DNA from 3 places in the Pseudoxanthomonas sp. OG2 genome. Region 3 is predicted to be linked to each of the others. Evidence: riboswitches for the same ligand, from Rfam matches in the RefSeq annotation. Region 3 holds a riboswitch; each other region holds the start of a gene.
The links. Region 3 has a riboswitch for cobalamin ahead of FHW78_RS09990 (ribonucleoside-diphosphate reductase subunit alpha). Riboswitches for the same ligand answer to the same signal wherever they lie in the genome.

Region 1 (3,270 bases), 2.2 Mb from region 3:
TTCCGGATTGCCGTAGCCCGGGAAGTAGAGTTCGTTGAAGGTGGGCGCCTTGAAGCCGGTTCCGTAGCTGGCACCCAGGCGCAGCTGTTCGGTGAAGTCCCAACCCCATTGCAGGCTGCCCGTGGTCTCGCCGCCGAACTGGCTGTCGTCGTCGCGACGCGCACTGGCCTGCAACGACTGCCGGCCGAATTCCTGCTGCCATTGGCCGAACACGCCGCGATTGATCCGGCGATCGCGCGCGTAACGGGTATTGCTGTCCACCTCGTCGCCGGACCAGTCGTAGCCCAGGGTCAACAAGCCCGCGCCGCCCCCCAGGTCGGCCTGCAGCGAACCCAGCTTGCGGCGGGTGTCGAAGTGGGAGGAATACGCGCCATCGAGGAAGTTCTCGCTCAGATCCGCGCTGGCGCCGGCGCTGGCGGTGATGCGCAGCCGATCATTGGCCGCGTAGCGCACGCGCCCGCCAACCACCTGCTGGACCGTATCGGCCTCGTTGTTGAGGCTGCCGTCGTATTCGTTGCGGCCTTCGGCGCGGAACAACCGCAGTTCCGCGTCCCAATGCTCGTCGAAGCGATAGCCGCCCTGCACGGTCAGCGAGGCGTTGCGGTAGCCATCGCGATCCGGATCGAAGTTGCGCCGGCCGCGATAGGCGTTGATGCCGTCGGTGTCCTGGTGCGCGGCCTGGATTGCATACCAGCCGCCCCGCTCGGCATCGCCGCTGCGCCCGCCGATGCCGGCGGAGGCGCGTCGGGTCCTTTCGCTGCCGATGCTGGCGCTGAAGTTGGGCTGGAACGGCCCCTGCGGCCGGCGGGTGAAGATCTGGATCACGCCGCCCAGCGCCTCGGAACCGTACAGGCTGGAGAATGGCCCGCGCACGATTTCGATGCGCTCGATCTGCTCGACGGGAATGTCCTGCAGCGATGCGCCGCCACTGGTGGCCGACCCCAGCTTGATGCCGTCGACCAGCACCAGCACGTGATCGGATTCGGTGCCGCGCAGGAACAGCGACGTGGACTTGCCCGGACCGCCGTTGTTGGCCAGCGACAGGCCCGCGCGGCCAGTCAGCAGATCCGGCAGCGAGGCCGGCTGCAGGCGCTCGATCTCCTCGCGATCGATCACGGTGACCGCGGCCAGGGTCTGATCCTGGGTCCGCGCGGTACGCGTCGCGGTGACGATCACGCCATCCAGATCGGTGGCCGGCGCTTCGGCGAAGGCCGGGGCGGTGAAGCAAAGGGAAGGCAACAACGAAACCGCCAGGATCTGGCGGTGGAACGACGACTGCGGATGCACTGACACACTCCTTGACCGCGCCTGCCCGCGCGGAAGCGATGGAAAAGGACAGGCGGAAAGAGAGTGGTATGGCGACCGGGAACGAGCCGGCCTCCATGACATCGCCCACCGCATGTCACGCCGCTCAAAGGCCGGTCTCCGGGCTCGCGAGTGAAGCCGGGAAAGATCCGTGCTTCCGGTCCGCGCCTTCCCATGCATCAAGCACAGTGGCTGTTGCGGTACCTTGTCTCGCCTACCGTTGCGGGGGCAGCTCCGGAATTGCCGATCGTGCGAACACGATCCGGCGCACCGGATTCCCGTTTCAACCACCGGCCAGGCCGGCGGTCACCTCAGGCGGCGCGAGTATAGCAGTTGATAGCAGTGTGGCCCCGGCGCCGTGGCGTGCGCCGGAGCGGCCGCGCGTCGCGGCTCAGCGCTTGCCCGGTGCGGGCGTCGCGGACTCGCGTTGCAGCGTGACCGGGATCGACTTGACCCGCGCATCCAGCGCCTTGACCACGTCGGCGGTCAGATCGTGGCTCATGTTGCCGGCCAGCACCATGCCGCGATCCAGCAGCACGCCGCAGCCGTGGCGCTGGTAGGCCTCGGCGATGAGCGGCTGGGCGGCGGTGGAGATCCGTTCCAGCACCGACGCGCGGGTCGCCTCGATCTCGCGCGAGCGCTGGCTGGCGCGCTGCTGCACGGCCTGCGCTTCCTGCACCGCCTTGCTCTGCTCGGGGGTGAACTTGTCAGCGGAAATGTTGCCGCGCACGCCCACGCGGATCAGTTCCGCCTCAGCGCGGCTCTTGTCGCGTTCGATCTCGGCCTGGGCGTCGGTCACCAGTTTCTGCAACTGCACGCCCGCGTCCTTGCCGGCGGCCGCGTTGGAGAACACCGCTTCGCGGCTGAGGTAGCAGACACCGGCGACGACCGGGCCTTCGAGCGAGCCGGTCGCGCCGCCAGCCGCCTGCGCGCAGACGCCATTGGCCGCAGTGAGCGTCACGGCGAGAGTGAGGAAACGGAGTGTGTTGGAGGAATTCTTGCACATGGGAATGTTGTCGTCGTCCGGTTGACGGAAGTGGGGTTTCAATCAGGGGGCCAGCAGGTCGTTGAAGCGGCCCAGCGACGCCAGGTGGAAGTGCACCAGCGCCAGCCAGCCCTTGCGATGCCAGTCGACGATCACCGCGTCCGGCAGCGCGGCGAATTTTTCGCCATCGACCACCTGGAAGCCATCGACGCTGCTGCGGCGCCCATCCGCGAAGGCGATGTTGGCGCTGCGTTCGATCAGCAGCCCCTGCTCGGCCAGCGCGGCGGCAAAGGTACGGGTGGCCTGGTCCTCGCGGGTGAAGGTGTCGCAGAACTGCAGCGCCTGCCTGGTCAGCTCGCTCGGCTCGCCGTTCTCGAACAGCGGATTGCCCTCCTCGCCCGACGGGATCACCGCGTCGGAGCCGGCATCGATGGCCAGCACGTAGCCTTCCGGATCCCGGGTCTGCACGAACACGAACGGATAGCGGCGCACGTAGGCCGGCACGTACGCGCCGTCGCTCCAGGTGTCGCCGTTGACGAAGCGGTTGCGTCCGGCTTCCACGCCCAGCACCGCCAGCGGGGTGTTGTCCGGGCCGGCGAACACCAGCGGATAGTTGCGCGCGGCGGCGGCGAACTCGCCGATCACCACTGGTACGGAATTGCTGGCGGCGGCGAAGCCGACGCCGGTCGGGCGCACCCGCCACTGGGCGTGTTCGACCGAGGACAGTACGCGCGGTTCGCGATAGAACAGCGGCCAGGCATTGGCTTCGGCGGCGCCGTTGGATGCGACGGTGGCGGATTCGGGGTTCTGCGTGGTCATGGGATCTTCCATTCGTTTCTGTGATCGGGTTCGGAGGTGGATGCCTGCTTCAGCCGGGCGGCTCGAACCGGCCGCGCATGGCGTACAGGATCTGCTTGCCCTCGACGAAGGACTCGATGCATTCGCCGATGTCCTCCGGTGTCTGCCCAGATTGCCGCAAA
Region 2 (3,270 bases), 590 kb from region 3:
GGCGCAGATCCAGTTGCAGCAGCGGGCGCGCTTCCAGCGCGGCCAGCACGCGCGCGTGGCCGCGCTCGGCGGACTGGTGCGAGAACAGCAGCCATGGCCGCGCCTGGGGTTGCAGGCGGACCGCCGCCAATGCCGCGGCCGAGACGATGAAACCGTCCACCAGCACCGGTACGCCCCGCTGGGCGGCGGCGATCATCGCGCCGGCCATCGCGGCGATTTCCAATCCACCGACACGACGCAGCGCCTCGCGCGCGGGCTGCGGGTGCGCGGCGATGTGCGGACGGTGCAATGCAAGCGCGTCCGCGATCACCCGTTGCTTGTGCGCAATCCGATCGCCCTGCAATCCGGTACCCGCGCCGACCAGTTCCTCCAGCGGCAGGTCCGCCAGCGCGCAGGCCAACGCGCTGGCCGCGGTGGTGTTGCCGATGCCCATTTCGCCGAACACGAACAGATCGGCGTCGCCGGCCGCTTCCACCGCGCGCCTGCCCGCCGCCAGCGCATGCGCGAGTTCATCCTCGCCCATCGCCGCTTCCACGCTGAAGTCGCGGGTGCCCAGGCAGGGCTTGTCGGCGTGCACGCCGGCGATGGGCTGGCTGCCGCGGGTGCCGGCATCCACCAGCCGCAGCGGCAGACCGAGTTCGCGCGCCAGCACCGAGATCGCGGCGCCGCCGTGGGCGAAGTTGTGCAGCATCTGCACCGTCACCTCGGACGGAAACGCCGACACGCCCTGGGCGACCACGCCGTGATCGCCGGCGAACACGATCACCGGCACCCGTGCCAGCGTCGGACGATCGGCGCGTTGCAGCGCCGCCAGTTCCACCGCCAGGGTCTCGATGCGGCCCAGCGAGCCCTGCGGCTTGGTCAGCTGATCCTGGCGCGCGCGCGCGCGTTCGGCGTGTTCGGGGGAAGGTTGCCGGCAATCGGCGAGGATCCAGTCGGAAGACACGAGGCGATTTCTTGCGGCGAGGGAACCGGGATTCTACGGGAGGCCTCGCGCCCATCCCCGTCCGCCCCGATGCATGCCTTGTCTTGCCCGCTTTCCATCGATGCGCGCTGCCGCCCGGGCGCGGCCCGCCCATCCACAGGCTCGGCATCCGCCAGACCGGTATCTGGTAGGATCGCCGCGCTTTCTGGTGACCCGCGGACGATTCCGCCCCGGGTTGAAACGGGAAGCCGGTGAACCCGCGCACGCCATCCCGGCGCTGCGGGTGATTCCGGCGCTGCCCCCGCAACGGTAAGCGAGCCAGGACAGGGCATACGCCACTGTGCATCCGCACGGGAAGGCGCCCTGGCCGGCGATGGTGCCGCCATCGCGCTCGCAAGCCCGGAGACCGGCCCGAAAGACGACTGGTTGCGACGCGGCGGGCGTTGCGGCGGCGAGCGCCGTGCGTACGGCCGTTTCCGCTGTCTTCCCGTTCCCGCGTTGCCGCCTCCCCTCGTTATGCCGCGCGGGAGCGCGCGGCGCATGGAGCCGATTGCAATGCCACCTATCCGTACCCTGTCCCTGGCCGTCACCCTGGCGCTGCCGGGCCTGGCGCTCGCCCAGGACGCCGCCACCGAACTGGACGAAGTCGTCGTCACCAGCACCCGCACCGCGATCGCGCTGGAAGACAGCCTGGCGCCGGCGCAGGTCATCGATCGCGCCGACATCGAGCGCAGCCAGGCGACCTCGCTGCAGGATCTGCTGCGCGGCCGCGCCGGCATCAACCTGACCAATGCTGGTGGCCCGGGCAAGCAGACCTCGCTGTTCCTGCGCGGCACCAACTCCAGCCACACCCTGGTGCTGATCGACGGCGTGCGGGTGAACTCGGCCGACTTCGCCGCCGCCGCCATCCCGGATCTGCCGCTGGCGCAGATCGATCGCATCGAGATCGTGCGCGGCCCGAACTCCAGCCTGTACGGCTCCGAGGCGATCGGCGGCGTGATCCAGATCTTCACCCGCCGCAACCAGGGCACCTACGCGCCGCACTTCCAGATTGGCGGCGGCAGCAACGGCCTGCGCCAGGCCAGCGCCGGTTTCGGTGGCGGCGGCGAACGCGGCTGGTTCGGTGCGGATGCTTCCTACCAGCGCACCGACGGCATCAATGCCTGCCGGGGTTCGGCCACGCTGTTCAAGGGCTGCTATGCGGACGAACCGGATCGCGACGGCTACCGCAACGTCTCGGCCAGCCTGCGCGGCGGCTACAAGCTGACCGACACGCTGACCGCCGAGGCCAGCGCGCTGCGCGCCGAAGGCGCGAACCGGTACGACGGCTACTACAACTACACCGAGAACGTGCAGCAGGTGTTGAATGGCAAGGTCCGCTACGTGCCGACCGACCGCTTCGCCCTGACCGTCAACGTCGGCCGCAGCGACAACGAGACCGACAACTACCGCAACGAAGTCGATCACGACAGCACCCACAACACCCACCGCAACACCGCCAGCGCGCAGGCCGACATCGGCCTGGGCCAGGATCAGTTGCTGACCGTCGGCGCGGATTGGTACATCGACCATCTCGACAGCACCACCGACTACGCCGCCGACAGCCGCCGCAACACCGCCGGCTTCGTCGAGTACCAGGGCAAGTTCGGCGCCCACCAGTTGCAGGCCAGCGTGCGCAACGACGACAACGAGCAATTCGGCAACCACACCACCGGCAACCTCGGCTGGGGCATGAGCTTCGGGCGCGGCTTCAAGCTCAGCGCAACCTACGGCACCGGTTTCAAGGCGCCGACCTTCAGCGATCTGTACGACCCGTGGAGCGGCAACCGCGACCTGGAGCCGGAGAAATCGAAGAGCCTCAATGTCGGTATCGCCCAGAACGGCGACGCCTGGCGCTGGGCGCTGGATCTGTACGAGACCCGCATCGATGATCTGATCACCTATGACGGCAGCAGTTTCGCGATGGTGCAGGTGGACGAGGCCCGCATCCGCGGCGCCGAGTTCACCGTCGACGTCACCCTGGCCGGCTGGGATCTCTCCGCCCAGCTCAGCCACACCGACCCGCGCAACCGCAGCGCCAGCAACAACGACAAGCTGCTGCCGCGCCGCGCGCGCAACACCGGTCGCATCGACGTGGATCGCGCGTTCGGCGACTTCCGCGTCGGCGCGACCGTCAATGGCGCAGGCTACCGCTACGACGAGCTGACCAATGCCACCCGCCTGGGCGGCTTCGCCACCGCCGACCTGCGGCTGGAATACGCGGTCACCCCGGAATGGACGTTGCTGGCCAAGGTCGACAACGTGTTCGACCGCGAATACGAAACCATCGCCTGGTACAACCAGCC
Region 3 (3,270 bases):
GCGATCGAGGCGATCGTCGCGGTCGGGGCGATGGCGATCAGCAGCGAGTTGCGCAGGCCGTGCTCGCGGATACGCGCGCGCAGCGTGTCCCAGCGCGCGCCGTCCTGCGGCGCCACGTTCCAGGCGTCGAACTGCAGTTCTCCGGAGGCCGCGCGGGTATCGGCGAAGGACGGATGGCGGCCACGTTCCTCGGCCAGCTCGCACGAGGTTTCCAGCGCGTGAAAGTAGATGGTCTCGGCGATCTTCTGCGACAGCGCACGCGCCTCGGCGCTGTCGAACGCCAACCGCTTGCGGAAGAACACGTCCTGCAGGCCCATGCAGCCCAGGCCGACCGGGCGCCAGCGCAGGTTGCCGCGGCGCGCCGATTCGATCGGGTAGAAGTTCAGATCAATCACCCGATCCAGCTGGCGCACCGCCAGCCGCACGGTTTCGGCCAGGCGTTCGAAATCGAAGTCGCCGTACTCGTCGAAATGGCGGGCGAGGTTGATCGAGCCCAGGTTGCAGACCGCGGTTTCCTCGGCCGAGGTGATCTCCAGGATCTCGGTGCACAGGTTGGACAGGTGGATGACGTTGTTCGCGCGCAGGGTCTGGTTGCTGGCGCGGTTGCACTTGTCCTTGAAGGTCATCCAGCCGTTGCCGGTCTCGGCCAGCGTGCGCATCATCCGCGCATACAGCTTGCGCGCCGGCACCGCCTTGGCGGCCTTGCCCTGGGTCTCGGCCTGCAGGTAGGCCTGCTCGAACGCCTCGCCGTACAGATCGGTCAGCTCCGGCACCACGCGCGGATCGAACAGCGACCATTCCTGGTCGGCCTCCACCCGCTTCATGAACAGATCCGGCACCCAGTTGGCCAGGTTGAGGTTGTGGGTACGGCGCGATTCGTCGCCGGTGTTGTCGCGCAGTTCCAGGAAATCCTCGACGTCGGCGTGCCAGGTTTCCAGGTACACGCAGGCCGCGCCCTTGCGCTTGCCGCCCTGGTTGACCGCCGCGACCGAGGAGTCCAGCGTCTTCAGCCACGGCACGATGCCGTTGGAATGGCCGTTGGTCGACTTGATCAGCGAACCGCGCGAACGCACCCGCGTGTAGCTGACGCCGATGCCGCCGCTGAACTTGGACAGCTGGGCGATATCGCCGTACTTCTGGTAGATCGATTCCAGCGAATCCTGCGGCGAATCCAGCAGGAAGCACGAGGACAGCTGTTCGTGGGTGGTGCCGGAGTTGAACAGGGTCGGCGAGCTGGGCAGGTAGTCCAGGTTGCCCATCCGGCGGTACAGCGCCAGCGCTTCGGACACGTCCTCGCTGAGCGCGCAGGCGATGCGCAGGAAGAACTGCTGCGGGGTCTCGATGACCTTGCGGGTGTGCGGATGGCGCAGCAGGTAGCGGTCGTACAGGGTGCGCAGGCCGAAGTAATCGAAATGCAGATCCAGCGAGGCGTCCAGCGCGTCGTTGAGCTTGCGCGCGTTGGTCTGCACGAAGTTCAGCAGGCGATCGTTGATGAGTCCCACCTCGTGGCCGCGCGTCACCGACTGCGAGAACGCGTGGATTTCCTGCCCGGTCACTTCCTTGGCGATGTAGCTGGCCAGCAGGCGCGCGGCCAGCCGGCTGTATTCGGGTTCCTCGGCGGTCAGCAGCGCGGCGGTGCGGATGGACAGTTCGTCCAGTTCGCGCGTGCTGGCGCCGTCGTACAGGCCGGAGATGGTGCGGGTGGCCACGCGCATCGGATCGATGGCGTGCAGGCCCTCGCAGCTGCGCTGCACCGCGCGGACGATCTTGTTCAGATCCACCGGCTCGCGGCTGCCGTTGCGCTTGGTCACGCTCATCGCGGTGGCGGTGGGCGGCGAGGTCAACAGGAATGCGTCCTTCTGGGGCGGGGAGACGTCGGTTTCGGCGACGGCGGTATCGGTCGGGGTCACGGGGCTTCCTCCATGCGTGATGCACGCGGCGACCTGTCCCTCGCAGGCAGCGGAAGGCCGGATGAAGCATCAGGGTGGGGAAGCGGCGTCGCAGGGACCGCGACCGTGGAAACGGATGGCCGGCCTGCTTCACCAGCCATCTCCCCCCGGAGATTCCGCGGCCGGCACCGCGCGGTGTGCAACGCGCGGCTGTCGGCAGGTCTTCGGACTCGTGGACGCGGAAGCCGTGCTTCCTCCTAGCCCGTCGCTTCCCAAGGCGAGGCGCCTCAGTGCCAATGACGGGTTCGTTTCCACCTACCGCTGCGGGGCAGCGCCGGCATTCGACCGGCTTCCCTTTTCATCCCCCGGCTTGCGGCCGGAGGAACCGACGGCCACAAGATAGTGGGGGCATATGGGGGCGTCAACACCAAATATGGTGCCGACGCTGTTGTGAAACCCAACACCTTGCAGTGGCGGGCGTTCCACGCGATGACTACTTCACGAAGCGGATCGCCGCCAGCGCTTCGTGCAGGCGCGCCTGCGCGACGGCCCCGTCGAACGGCGGCGTGCGCGGCGGGTCGTAGACCTCCGGACGGGTGCCGACCACCAGCAGGTCGATGGCGTAGCAGCGTTGCTGGCGCACCGCGCGGTAGGCGTCCACGGTCAGGTAGTGGCTCATCGCCGCGTCGCTGGCGCGGAAATGCCGGAACGGCTGGCCATCGATGCGGACTTCGTCGCGCGGCGTGGGCAGCGCCGAATCGGAAACCTCCAGGCAGCGGGCCACGCTGTCCGCGTCATCGCTGACGCCCACGCGCAGTTCCGCCGCCGTCACCTCGTTGGAGCCGTCCAGCACCAGCGCGGCCACCGCCTTGCCGCGGCTGTCGGTCTGGGCGAAGGCCTTCCAGTCATCGGTGGCCAGATAGCTGCGGCGGAAGTCGCGGCGCAGGGTGAAACCCGGCCACGGCAGGATCGCCACGCCCAGCGCTTCGTCCACGAACTGCGCCTGCAAGGCGATGCGCGAGGCCTGCGCATCGGACACCGGCGGCGGAGCCGTTGCGGTCGCGACCGCGCGCGTGGCGGACGTGGCGTTGGCGGTATCGACGGGATGTTCCGATTGGCAGGCCGACAACAGGCTCAGCAGACAGACCGCACCCAGGCGTTGATTCATCGATCTTCCTTTCTCGTTCGCGTCAGCGCGGGCGAGTCTGGCAAAGCGAGGATGAACGTACCCAAGGCACCGCCGCGAACGGTTCAGGCTCGCGACTTCAGCAATGTGGAGACCAATTAACGCCGGCCAATCACCCGGCGCGATCAGCGCGAATGCGGATCACGCATCGCGCGGCGTACGCGAATCGTCGCTGTCGGGTTTCGGCGCAACCCA

Region 1: linked by a shared signal. The riboswitch ahead of btuB (TonB-dependent vitamin B12 receptor) and the one ahead of FHW78_RS09990 (ribonucleoside-diphosphate reductase subunit alpha) in region 3 are both predicted to bind cobalamin.
Region 2: linked by a shared signal. The riboswitch ahead of btuB (TonB-dependent vitamin B12 receptor) and the one ahead of FHW78_RS09990 (ribonucleoside-diphosphate reductase subunit alpha) in region 3 are both predicted to bind cobalamin.

What each region holds. Positions count from the first base shown of each region.
Region 1 is NZ_JACHYM010000001.1:410-3,679, reverse strand. It holds gene btuB (TonB-dependent vitamin B12 receptor) at 1-1,389, opposite strand, end outside; cobalamin riboswitch at 1,399-1,634, opposite strand; gene FHW78_RS00020 (OmpH family outer membrane protein) at 1,697-2,311, opposite strand; gene FHW78_RS00015 (SapC family protein) at 2,354-3,109, opposite strand; gene FHW78_RS00010 (hypothetical protein) at 3,159-3,270, opposite strand, start outside.
Region 2 is NZ_JACHYM010000001.1:2,772,442-2,775,711, reverse strand. It holds gene cobT (nicotinate-nucleotide--dimethylbenzimidazole phosphoribosyltransferase) at 1-946, opposite strand, end outside; cobalamin riboswitch at 1,115-1,355, shown strand; gene btuB (TonB-dependent vitamin B12 receptor) at 1,481-3,270, shown strand, end outside.
Region 3 is NZ_JACHYM010000001.1:2,181,404-2,184,673, reverse strand. It holds gene FHW78_RS09990 (ribonucleoside-diphosphate reductase subunit alpha) at 1-1,817, opposite strand, end outside; cobalamin riboswitch at 2,087-2,294, opposite strand; gene FHW78_RS09985 (hypothetical protein) at 2,383-3,057, opposite strand; gene tatC (twin-arginine translocase subunit TatC) at 3,217-3,270, opposite strand, start outside.